Regions from separate parts of the Comamonas guangdongensis genome, predicted to be linked through region 4. Evidence: predicted binding sites of a transcription regulator. Region 4 holds the regulator's gene; each other region holds the start of a gene.

Region 1 (2,199 bases), on a different contig from region 4:
GCCAGCGAGGAGTAAGCTTGCCCCACTTATGGCGCACATCATGTTTTCCCCTCCGTATATCGCTGCCGCGCAGGCGGCCCGGTCCCTGCGCGAGCATGGCTATGCCGTGCTGCAGCCCGAGGATTTCGCCCAGTGGCTGGGTCTGGGCCTGGACGATCTGCAGGCCATGGACGCCGACTGGCAGGGCCTGCCGCCCGATGCTTTTCTCAAGGATGGCGGACGCTACCGGCGTCGCCGCCATTCCTGCTTTGTGGCGCAGGCGGATGCGCTGGAGCAGGTGCCGCACCGTGCCCATTGGCAGCCCGTGGAATACAACGCCCTGCATGGCGGCATGCAGCGTCTGTTTGATCCGATGTTGCCGACGACCGTCCAAAGCCCGGCCTGGAGCCGCATGCTGCAGGCGCTGGCCCAGCTGTCCGACCAGGTGTTCTGCGCGCCAGGCCAGACCCAGCGCTGGTTTGTGGAGGCGCACCAGTTTCGCATCGACACCACGGACGGCATAGGCCGGCCCACGCCCGAGGGCGCGCACCGCGACGGCGTGGATCTGGTGGTAGTGATTCTGGTGGGACGCAAGGGTGTGAAGGGCGGCGAGACCCGGGTGTTCGAGGCCGCGGGCCCCAGCGGCCAGCGCTTTACCCTGACCGAGCCCTGGTCCGTGATGCTGCTCGACGATGCGCGCATGATTCATGAGACCACGCCCATACAGCCCGTGCAGCCCGGCGGCGTGCGCGATACGCTGGTACTGACCTATCGCCGCGGCGGCTTTCAGGGCGCCTAAGCCGTGGCCTGAAACAGGTCGAGGTGTCGCCCATCGAGGCCCGGGCTGGAGTCAGGGACTTGCGGTTGATGCAAGTCAATACGCGGGTGCATGATAGGAGCAGACTGCTTGCATCGAAACGGCGGCGGCTGCGTGAACCAGCGCTGCCAAGCATGAAGGAGAAGCACATGACCATGTTCAATCACATCCTGGTTCCCATCGACGGCTCCAAACCCTCGCTGCTCGCGGCCCGCAAGGCGGCCGAACTGGCCAAGGTGTTCGGCAGCGCCGTCACGGCGGTCTATGTGGTCGATCCCTACCCTTTCACCGGCGTGGGGGCGGACTTCGCCTACGGCCAGTCCCAGTATCTGAGCGCCGCCACGGCCGAGGCCAATGCGGCCCTGGATGCCGTCAAGGACATCATGCAGCAGGCCGGCGTCAACGTGAGCGCCCTCGTGGGCGAGGGCCATGCGGTCCATGACGGCATCGTGCGCACCATGGAAAGCGTGGGCGCCGACCTCATCGTCATGGGCTCCCAGGGCCGCCGCGGCCTCGAAAAGCTGGTGCTGGGCAGCGTCACCCAGCGCGTGCTGGGTGCAGTCAAGATCCCGGTGCTGGTCGTGCGCGAATAAGAGGCTGCACCTCCATGCAAAAGGCCTCCATCCGGAGGTCTTTCTTTTTGGGATGCCATGCTCAAAACAAGCATGTCCCAACCCAGGGGCAGCGAGCAAGGGCCGCCCCGCAGCGAAGATGCCGTCCCCCTTCAGGGGGAAGCGGCGCAGCCGCTCAGGGGGTTATTGAATCGTCGCCCCGGAGGCCTCGACGATGGCCTTGTTGGCCTTGAAGTCCGCCTGGAAGAATTTGTCGAAGGCCTGCACGCTCATGGCCTGGGGCTCGGCGCCCTGGGTCAGGATGGCTTCCTTGACCTCGGGCATGGCCAGCAGCTTGTTCACCTCGGCATTGACCTTGTTGACGATGGGCGTGGGCGTGTTCCTGGGCATGAAGATGCCATACCAGGTGCTCACATTGAAGCCCTTGAGGCCGGATTCGGCCAGGGTAGGCGTTTCGGGCAGCGAAGTGGAGCGGGCCGCCGAGGTCACGGCAATCGCGCGCAGCTTGCCGGACTTGATCTGGGCGATGGCCGAGGGCACGGAGGACACCAGCAGGTCCACATTGCCGGCCAGCGCGTCCATCATGGCCGGGTTGGAGCCCTTGTAGGGCACATGGGTCAGCGCAATGCCCGCGGCCTTTTCCAGCATCACGCCGGCCAGGTGGATGCTGGTGCCGTTGCCCGGCGAGCCATAGGTGATCTTGGCCGGGTTCTTCTTGGCCGCGGCAATCACGTCGGCCAGGGTCTTGTAGGGCGAGTTGGCCGCAGTGGCGATCACGATGGGGGTGTAGGCCACATGGGCCACGGGCGTCAGGTCCCTGGTGGGGTTCCA
Region 2 (2,199 bases), on a different contig from region 4:
GGGCAACAGCATTGCCGTGGTGCCGCTGACCATTCCGCTGCTGACCGGCCCCGCGGCCATGTCCACCGTGGTGATCTATGCCGATCAGGCGCGCTCCATCTGGCAGCATCTGGCCCTGCTCGGCTATGGCGTGGTGGTGGCCATCGCCATCATGGTCTGCTTCTCGCTGGCCGACCCCATAGCCCGTGCGCTGGGCAAGACCGGCATCAATGTGATGACCCGGCTCATGGGGCTGATCCTGGCGGCCCTGGCCATCGAGGTGATGACGGGGGGGCTGATCAAGATCTTCCCCATCTTGGCCTCGCCCGCGATATATCCGTGACCCCCTGAGGCGCTTCGCGCCTTCCCAAGGGGCGGCGCCGTCTTAAGCGGCGGCTTCTTCTTTGTGTTCTGTGCTGCCGCAGGCTCCGCCACAGCCGGTGATAGGCTGCTCGGGCAATGCCTGGGGCGCCAGCAGCTGGCCCGTGACGGGGTCGAAGCCCGTGCGGCGCAGATGCAGGGCCAGGGCCGCATCCATGTTCTGGGCATGGTGGCTGAACCAGGGCCCGAGCTCGGCCGCCATATGGCGAATCGTGGCCAGGTCTCCCTGCGCGCCCTTGAGCGCACCCTCGCGCATCACGGCCAGCACCACCTTGTGCTGCTGGCTGTGGCAGTTGCCCGTGGCAAAGCCCGTGGTCTGCATCCAGCGGTCTTCCTGGTCAAAGTGCTGCTGGGTATGGGCGATCAGTTCACCCCAGAGGGCGCACAGGCTCTCATCGGGGGCGGCTTCCACCCTGGCCAGCAGGGCCACAAACTCTTCATGCACCGCATCCATGGCGGGCAGGTCCAGGATGAGAGCGGCATTCCATTCGAGGCTGGCCATGGCGGTTCCTTGTTCGGGATTGAGGACTCTGCAGCTTAGAAAGCCTGCGCCATCCCGCCATTGACCCACATCAGCAAAACCGCCTGCCGCGCTTGCCCTAGATCAAGCCTATCCTGTCATGCAGGGTCAGCGGCCCTGGCTCTGCAGCCAGCGGCTGAGCTGGTCGACCGCCTCATCCACGGCCAGCGCCATGGCCCGGGCTCCGCCCGCGGCATCCGCGCTTGCGGCCGGCGCCTGGGCGATGAACACCTGCTGGCCCAGCAGGCTGTTGCCCACGCCGCCGTCGGTGCGGCCGATCAGGCTGGCGCTCAGGCGCACCACGGCCCGGCTGCTCTGGGCGCTGTCAAAGACCTGGCTGAACTCGTCCACATCCACGCGCAGCATGGCCACGGCGCGCTTGTCGGCGGGCGCCATGCTCACATTGTCCCGGCCCGAGAGAATGGGCCGTACCGCCCCCAGGCGGATGCGCAGCCGCTGCTCCAGCATCTGGGCCGGAGGCAGACTCCAGCGCGCATTCTGATAGGCCAGCAGCTGCTGGCCATCGGCGTAGCCGAGCCGGTAAAACATGGCGGTCAGACCTTCGGGCAGGCCCGGGGTCTGGACTTCGGCCAGCACCAGCGGCAGAGCATCGGCCCGGCGCGCCGCCGCACCGGGCTGGGAGGCGCTCAGATCGCTGAGCCCCAGGTCATAGCGTGTGGGCTGGGTGGGCGCGGTAGGCAGGCCCGAGCAGGCGGCCAGCGCCAGCACCAGCGCGCAGCCGCTGAGCACACGCATCATGCTGCGCCCGGAGATGGAGAGGTTTTGCAATGCCATGGCGGTTCCTTGTTTGCGTGTCACTTCGCCGCGGCCGGGGCCGCAAAGCCGGCCTCGCCGGGGCCGGGCTGTCCCACGCCCAGGCCGTAGATCACGGCCTGGGGGTTGTCGCTGAAGCGGCCGGCGGCCGTCCCCATGCGGCGCACCGCGCGGGAGACCTCATCCGCCGCACCGTTGATGCGCGGCAAGGTGTTGCGGCCCAGAGAATCCGCGGCCTGCGTCAGTGCCTGCGTGCCTTGCGCAATCTGCTGCAGCGGGCCGTCGGGCGCATTGACCCGGCGCACGGTCTGCTGCAGATCGGTGGCCACACCCGTGGCCGCGTCGCCGGCCCGGGTCAGCGAGTGCAGAGTCTGGCGCGCATCCGCCGTAAGTTCGGGGAAGCCTGCGGCGGTCTTGTTCATGGTGGCCGCTAGCTTGTTGACGCCGTCGGCCGCGGCCGCGATATTGTCCAGCGCCTCGCTCACGCGCTTCTGGTTGTTCTCGTCCAGCAGGGCATTCAGGCGGCGCGAGATTTCATCGGCGCG
Region 3 (2,199 bases), on a different contig from region 4:
ACGTCCTGGGGCAGGTTCAGACCCGAGGCCTTCATATGGGCTTCGCCGCCCGCAGCGTCGATGGCCATCATGTGGTGCATGCACATCTTGCCGTCTTCGACGCAGCGGTTGAGCACCTTGTCGTACAGGCCTTCGGCCACGGAGGAGAAGCGCTCGACGGGGTTGCGTTCGCTGGGCTTGGCCAGATCCAGATAGGCCTCGCGGGTCAGCACCTTGCCTTCGGTCTTGGCCTTGGCAACCCATTGTGCGAACTCTTCGTTGCTCACGCCGTGGAACTTGAAGGTCATGCCGGCGAAACCGGCGCCGCTGTAGTGCGAAGCCTTGCCACCGTAGATGCCGGGCTTGTTGATCACGGCGTGGAGTTCGGTCTGCATGCCGGGCATGGTGTAGATCATGCCGGCCAGGTCAGGCACGTAGAAGGCGCTCATGGTGTCGGAGGCGGTCAGCTTGAAGTGAATCGGGCGATCCACGGGAGCAGCCACCTCGTTCACGGTCGCAATGCCTTGTTCGGGGTAGAAGAACAGCCATTTCCAGTCCATGGAAACCACTTGCACTTCCAGGGGCTTGACGTCGGCCGACAGGGGCTTGGTCTCGGAGATGCGGTCCAGCGGACGATAGGGGTCGAGCTTGTGGGTGCTGATCCAGGTGATGGCGCCCAGAGCGATGATGATCAGCAGCGGCACGGTCCAGATCACCAGCTCCAGCGCGGTGGAGTGGTGCCATTCGGGATCGTACTTGGCCTCGGTGTTGGACTGGCGGTACTTCCAGGCAAACAGCAGGGTCAGAAAGATGACGGGGACGATGATGAGCAGCATCAGCAAGGTGGCCGTAATGACCAGATCGCCTTGTTGCTTGGCAATGTCGCCAGCTGGATTGAGCACGACGGCTTTGCTGCAACCGGCGAGGGTTGCGGTCAAAGCGGCCGCTGAGAGCCACGCGGGCCCACGGATTTCCTTGATTTTTAACATGCTTTGGGCGTGACAAAGTCGCGCTTAGGTGTAAACGCGGATTACTGGATCTGGGCGAATGTAATACGAACCGGGTGTTTGTCCATTGGACATTTTGTCCAAGGTCAAACCGCAGGATATCAAAATGCGCTATGCGACAAGGGTTTAGCTGTCTCGGACAGCAGTGTACTCGCTGGCGCAAAAAAGCTTGCAATTGTCAGAACCGGCCCCATGAGGCCAGCCCGGCTGGCCCCTGGCCGACAGCACCCGGGGCAAAAACTCTATTGCAGCTGCACATGCTTGGGCGTAGAACGGAAAGCGTCCCAGCGACAGCAAGTAAGACAAGGAGATACACCATATGACAAGCCTGAACCCGTCCATTGGTCTTACTCAGCAAGACTACGACCATTTCGAAAAACTGGGCTACGCGCAGACCGATGAGGATGTGACTCCCGGCGAGATTGCCGTCGGCGTGATCATCGGACGATCTTCCGAGTATTTCGACTTCTTTGTATTCGGCATCGCCTGCGTTCTGGTGTTTCCGGCGCTGCTGTTCCCCTATCTGTCCAAGCTCGATGGCACGCTGGCCGCGTTCGCGATCTTCTCCCTGGCCTTTGTGGCGCGTCCCGTCGGCACGGCGCTGTCCATGGCCGTGCAACGGCGCTGGGGCCGCGCGACCAAGCTGACGCTGGCCCTGTTCCTGCTCGGGGTCTGCACCGTGGGCATGACTTTTCTGCCCAGCTATCATGACGCCGGCATGAAAGCCGTCTGGGCACTGATGGTGCTGCGCGTCGGCCAGGGCCTGGCTCTGGGCGGCTCCTGGGACGGGCTGCCGTCGCTGCTGGCCATGTCGGCCCCCAAGAATCGCCGCGGCTGGTATTCGATGATCGGCCAGCTGGGCGCGCCCGTGGGTTTCGTCATCGCCGCCGCGCTTTTTGCCTATTTCTATGCGAGCCTGAGCGCTGAGGATTTCCTGAGCTGGGGCTGGCGCTATCCCTTCTGCGTGGCTTTTGCCATCAACGTGGTGGCCCTGTTTGCGCGCCTGCGCCTGGTGGTGGGCCAATCCTATGTGCAGATGCTGCAGGAGCGGGAGCTTGAGCCCATCGGCGTGACCAGCCTGATGCGCGACGAAGGCCGCAACGTGATGATCGGCGCTTTTGCAGCCCTGGCCAGCTTTGCGCTGTTCCATCTGGTGACCGTCTTCCCGCTGTCCTGGATCTCCATGTACTCCAACCAGTCGGTGACGGAGGTG
Region 4 (2,199 bases):
TTTCAGGTGATTTGAGGTGGAAAATCAATGAGAGGCAGGCGCTGTAAGCTCTCTAAAACATAGCGGTTCAGGGTTTCCCGCCTTGGTGCATGCCCCCGGTCTGCGATCTCCATCCTTGTGCAAAATGGCATTGCCCCCACAGCCCAAGGAGATTCGTGATGGACGCTCGCAGCTGGATGTGGATTGCCTGGCCTGCCTTTCTGGCCGCGGCGATCATGGAAATGGTGGTTTTTGCGTTTGTGGACCCGCTGGATGCGCACTGGATGGGCGCCCCCCTCGAGTGGTCGCGCAGCGCCATCTATACGGTGGGCTTCTTCGTCTTCTGGCTGGTCACCATGGTGGGCAGCCTGATGACCAGGATGCTGGCGCGCTCGGCGCATGAGCTCAACGGCGGCATAGTCTCCGAGCCCTGGGTGGAGTAGGGCGCCGAGGCCGCAAAAACAAAGCCCGCTGCGTGCGGGCTTTGTGCTTGTGGGAGGGAAGGGCTCAGCTCTGGCACTGCTGGCTGTTGACGATACGCTTGAGCGCGTCGGTGTCGAGAATCCGCAGGTGGCGCTGCTTGACCTCGAGGATGCCGTCCTCGGCAAACTTGGAGAAGGTGCGGCTCACGGTCTCCAGTTTCAGACCCAGATAGCTGCCGATCTCCTCGCGCGTCATGCGCAGCACTAGCTCGGACTTGGAAAAGCCGCGCGCCGACAGGCGCTGCACGAGATTGAGCACAAAGGCCGCGAGGCGCTCTTCGGCGCGCATGCTGCCCAGCAGCAGCATCACGCCGTGCTCGCGCACGATTTCGCGGCTCATGACCTTGTGCACATGGTTTTGCAGCGCCGTGACCTCGCGCGAGAGCTGCTCGAGCTTGTCGAAGGGCATCACGCAGACTTCGGCGTCTTCCAGCGCCACGGCGTCGCAGGTGTGGTGATCGTTGACGATGCCGTCCAGGCCTATGATTTCGCCCGCCATCTGAAAGCCGGTTACTTGGTCGCGCCCATCTTCGGTGGCCACGCAGGTCTTGAAGAAACCGGTGCGGATCGCATACAGCGAGGTGAATTCTTCGCCATTGCGAAACAGCAGCCCCCCGCGCTTGACCTTGCGGCGCGTGGCCACGATTTCGTCAATGCGCTCTATCTGTTCATCGTCCAAGCCCATGGGCATGCACAGTTCACGCAGATTGCAGTTGGAGCAGGATGCTTTGATGGTTTGAAGATTCATGGGGTTTGCAGCAACGGCACACACAGGCTTGGCTTTAGCCGTCGTGCCAGTCATTGACCTCGTAGTTTGAGATGAGATGGATCAAATTGTCGCAGCCCTTGCCTTGGAGTCCCTTGATTTTCGTCAAGGACAGGGGGTTTGCCTTGGGGCACAGTGCAGGCATTCATTCAAAAAACCGCGTTTGCTGCACCTGCCTTCAGACTTGTTGCCTATCCCAGGTCATGAGAGCTCTTTGTTGCAGGCAATGTGAGCGCACCCTGACGCCAGAGTTATGACCGCAGTCACGCCCGAGTTGCTAAGCCGTTTTGATATACCGGGGCCACGCTACACGTCGTTTCCAACAGCCGACCGTTTTGTTGAGGCTTTCGGCCCCGACGACTATATATTGGCGCTGCAGCAACGCAAAGCCCATTCCGGCAGCCGCGCCCTGCCTTTGTCGCTTTATGTGCATGTGCCGTTTTGCGAGTCGCTGTGTTACTACTGCGCCTGCAACAAGATCGTCACCAGGCATCATGACAAGGCCGCAGAGTACCTGGACTATCTGGCGCGTGAAGTTGCCATGCATACCCAGCATTGCGGCAGAGGGCAGATGGTGAGCCAGCTGCATCTGGGGGGCGGCACGCCGACCTTCTTCAGCGACGACGAGCTGCGTCGGCTGATGGCCTTGATGCGCGAGCATTTCAAGCTGGACCCCGCAGGCGAGTACTCGATCGAAGTCGATCCGCGCACCGTGAGCAATGAGCGCCTGGCCGTGCTCAAGGACATGGGCTTCAATCGCCTGAGCTTTGGCGTGCAGGATTTCGACCCCGAGGTGCAGAAAGCCGTGCACCGCGTGCAGCCCGCCGAGCAGGTCTTCGCGCTGGTGGGAAAAGCGCGCGAGCTGGGCTTCGTCTCCATCAATGTGGACCTGATCTACGGCCTGCCCAAGCAGACACCGAAGTCCTTTGCGCGCACGCTGGAGCAGGTCAACGCGCTGCGTCCCGATCGCAT

The links. The regulator FNR, encoded in region 4, switches genes on or off when oxygen is low (the NO sensors DNR and NnrR bind a similar motif). The targets are predictions, from matches to a motif close to TTGATNNNNATCAA.
Region 1: the regulator FNR is predicted to act here: its motif matches at 844-857, upstream of AB6724_RS06375 (universal stress protein).
Region 2: the regulator FNR is predicted to act here: its motif matches at 955-968, upstream of AB6724_RS05525 (hemerythrin domain-containing protein).
Region 3: the regulator FNR is predicted to act here: its motif matches at 1,063-1,076, upstream of cyoA (ubiquinol oxidase subunit II).

The regions. Positions count from the first base shown of each region.
Region 1 covers NZ_JBFYGN010000005.1:182,878-185,076, reverse strand. Annotated here, with positions in the region: gene AB6724_RS06380 (2OG-Fe dioxygenase family protein) at 29-778, shown strand; gene AB6724_RS06375 (universal stress protein) at 952-1,389, shown strand; gene AB6724_RS06370 (Bug family tripartite tricarboxylate transporter substrate binding protein) at 1,552-2,199, opposite strand, start outside.
Region 2 covers NZ_JBFYGN010000004.1:244,979-247,177, forward strand. Annotated here, with positions in the region: gene AB6724_RS05520 (MarC family protein) at 1-322, shown strand, start outside; gene AB6724_RS05525 (hemerythrin domain-containing protein) at 365-862, opposite strand; gene AB6724_RS05530 (ABC-type transport auxiliary lipoprotein family protein) at 989-1,675, opposite strand; gene AB6724_RS05535 (MlaD family protein) at 1,696-2,199, opposite strand, start outside.
Region 3 covers NZ_JBFYGN010000005.1:190,199-192,397, reverse strand. Annotated here, with positions in the region: gene cyoA (ubiquinol oxidase subunit II) at 1-968, opposite strand, end outside; gene AB6724_RS06405 (MFS transporter) at 1,306-2,199, shown strand, end outside.
Region 4 covers NZ_JBFYGN010000021.1:33,234-35,432, reverse strand. Annotated here, with positions in the region: gene AB6724_RS16540 (hypothetical protein) at 159-422, shown strand; gene fnr (fumarate/nitrate reduction transcriptional regulator Fnr) at 487-1,209, opposite strand; gene hemN (oxygen-independent coproporphyrinogen III oxidase) at 1,481-2,199, shown strand, end outside.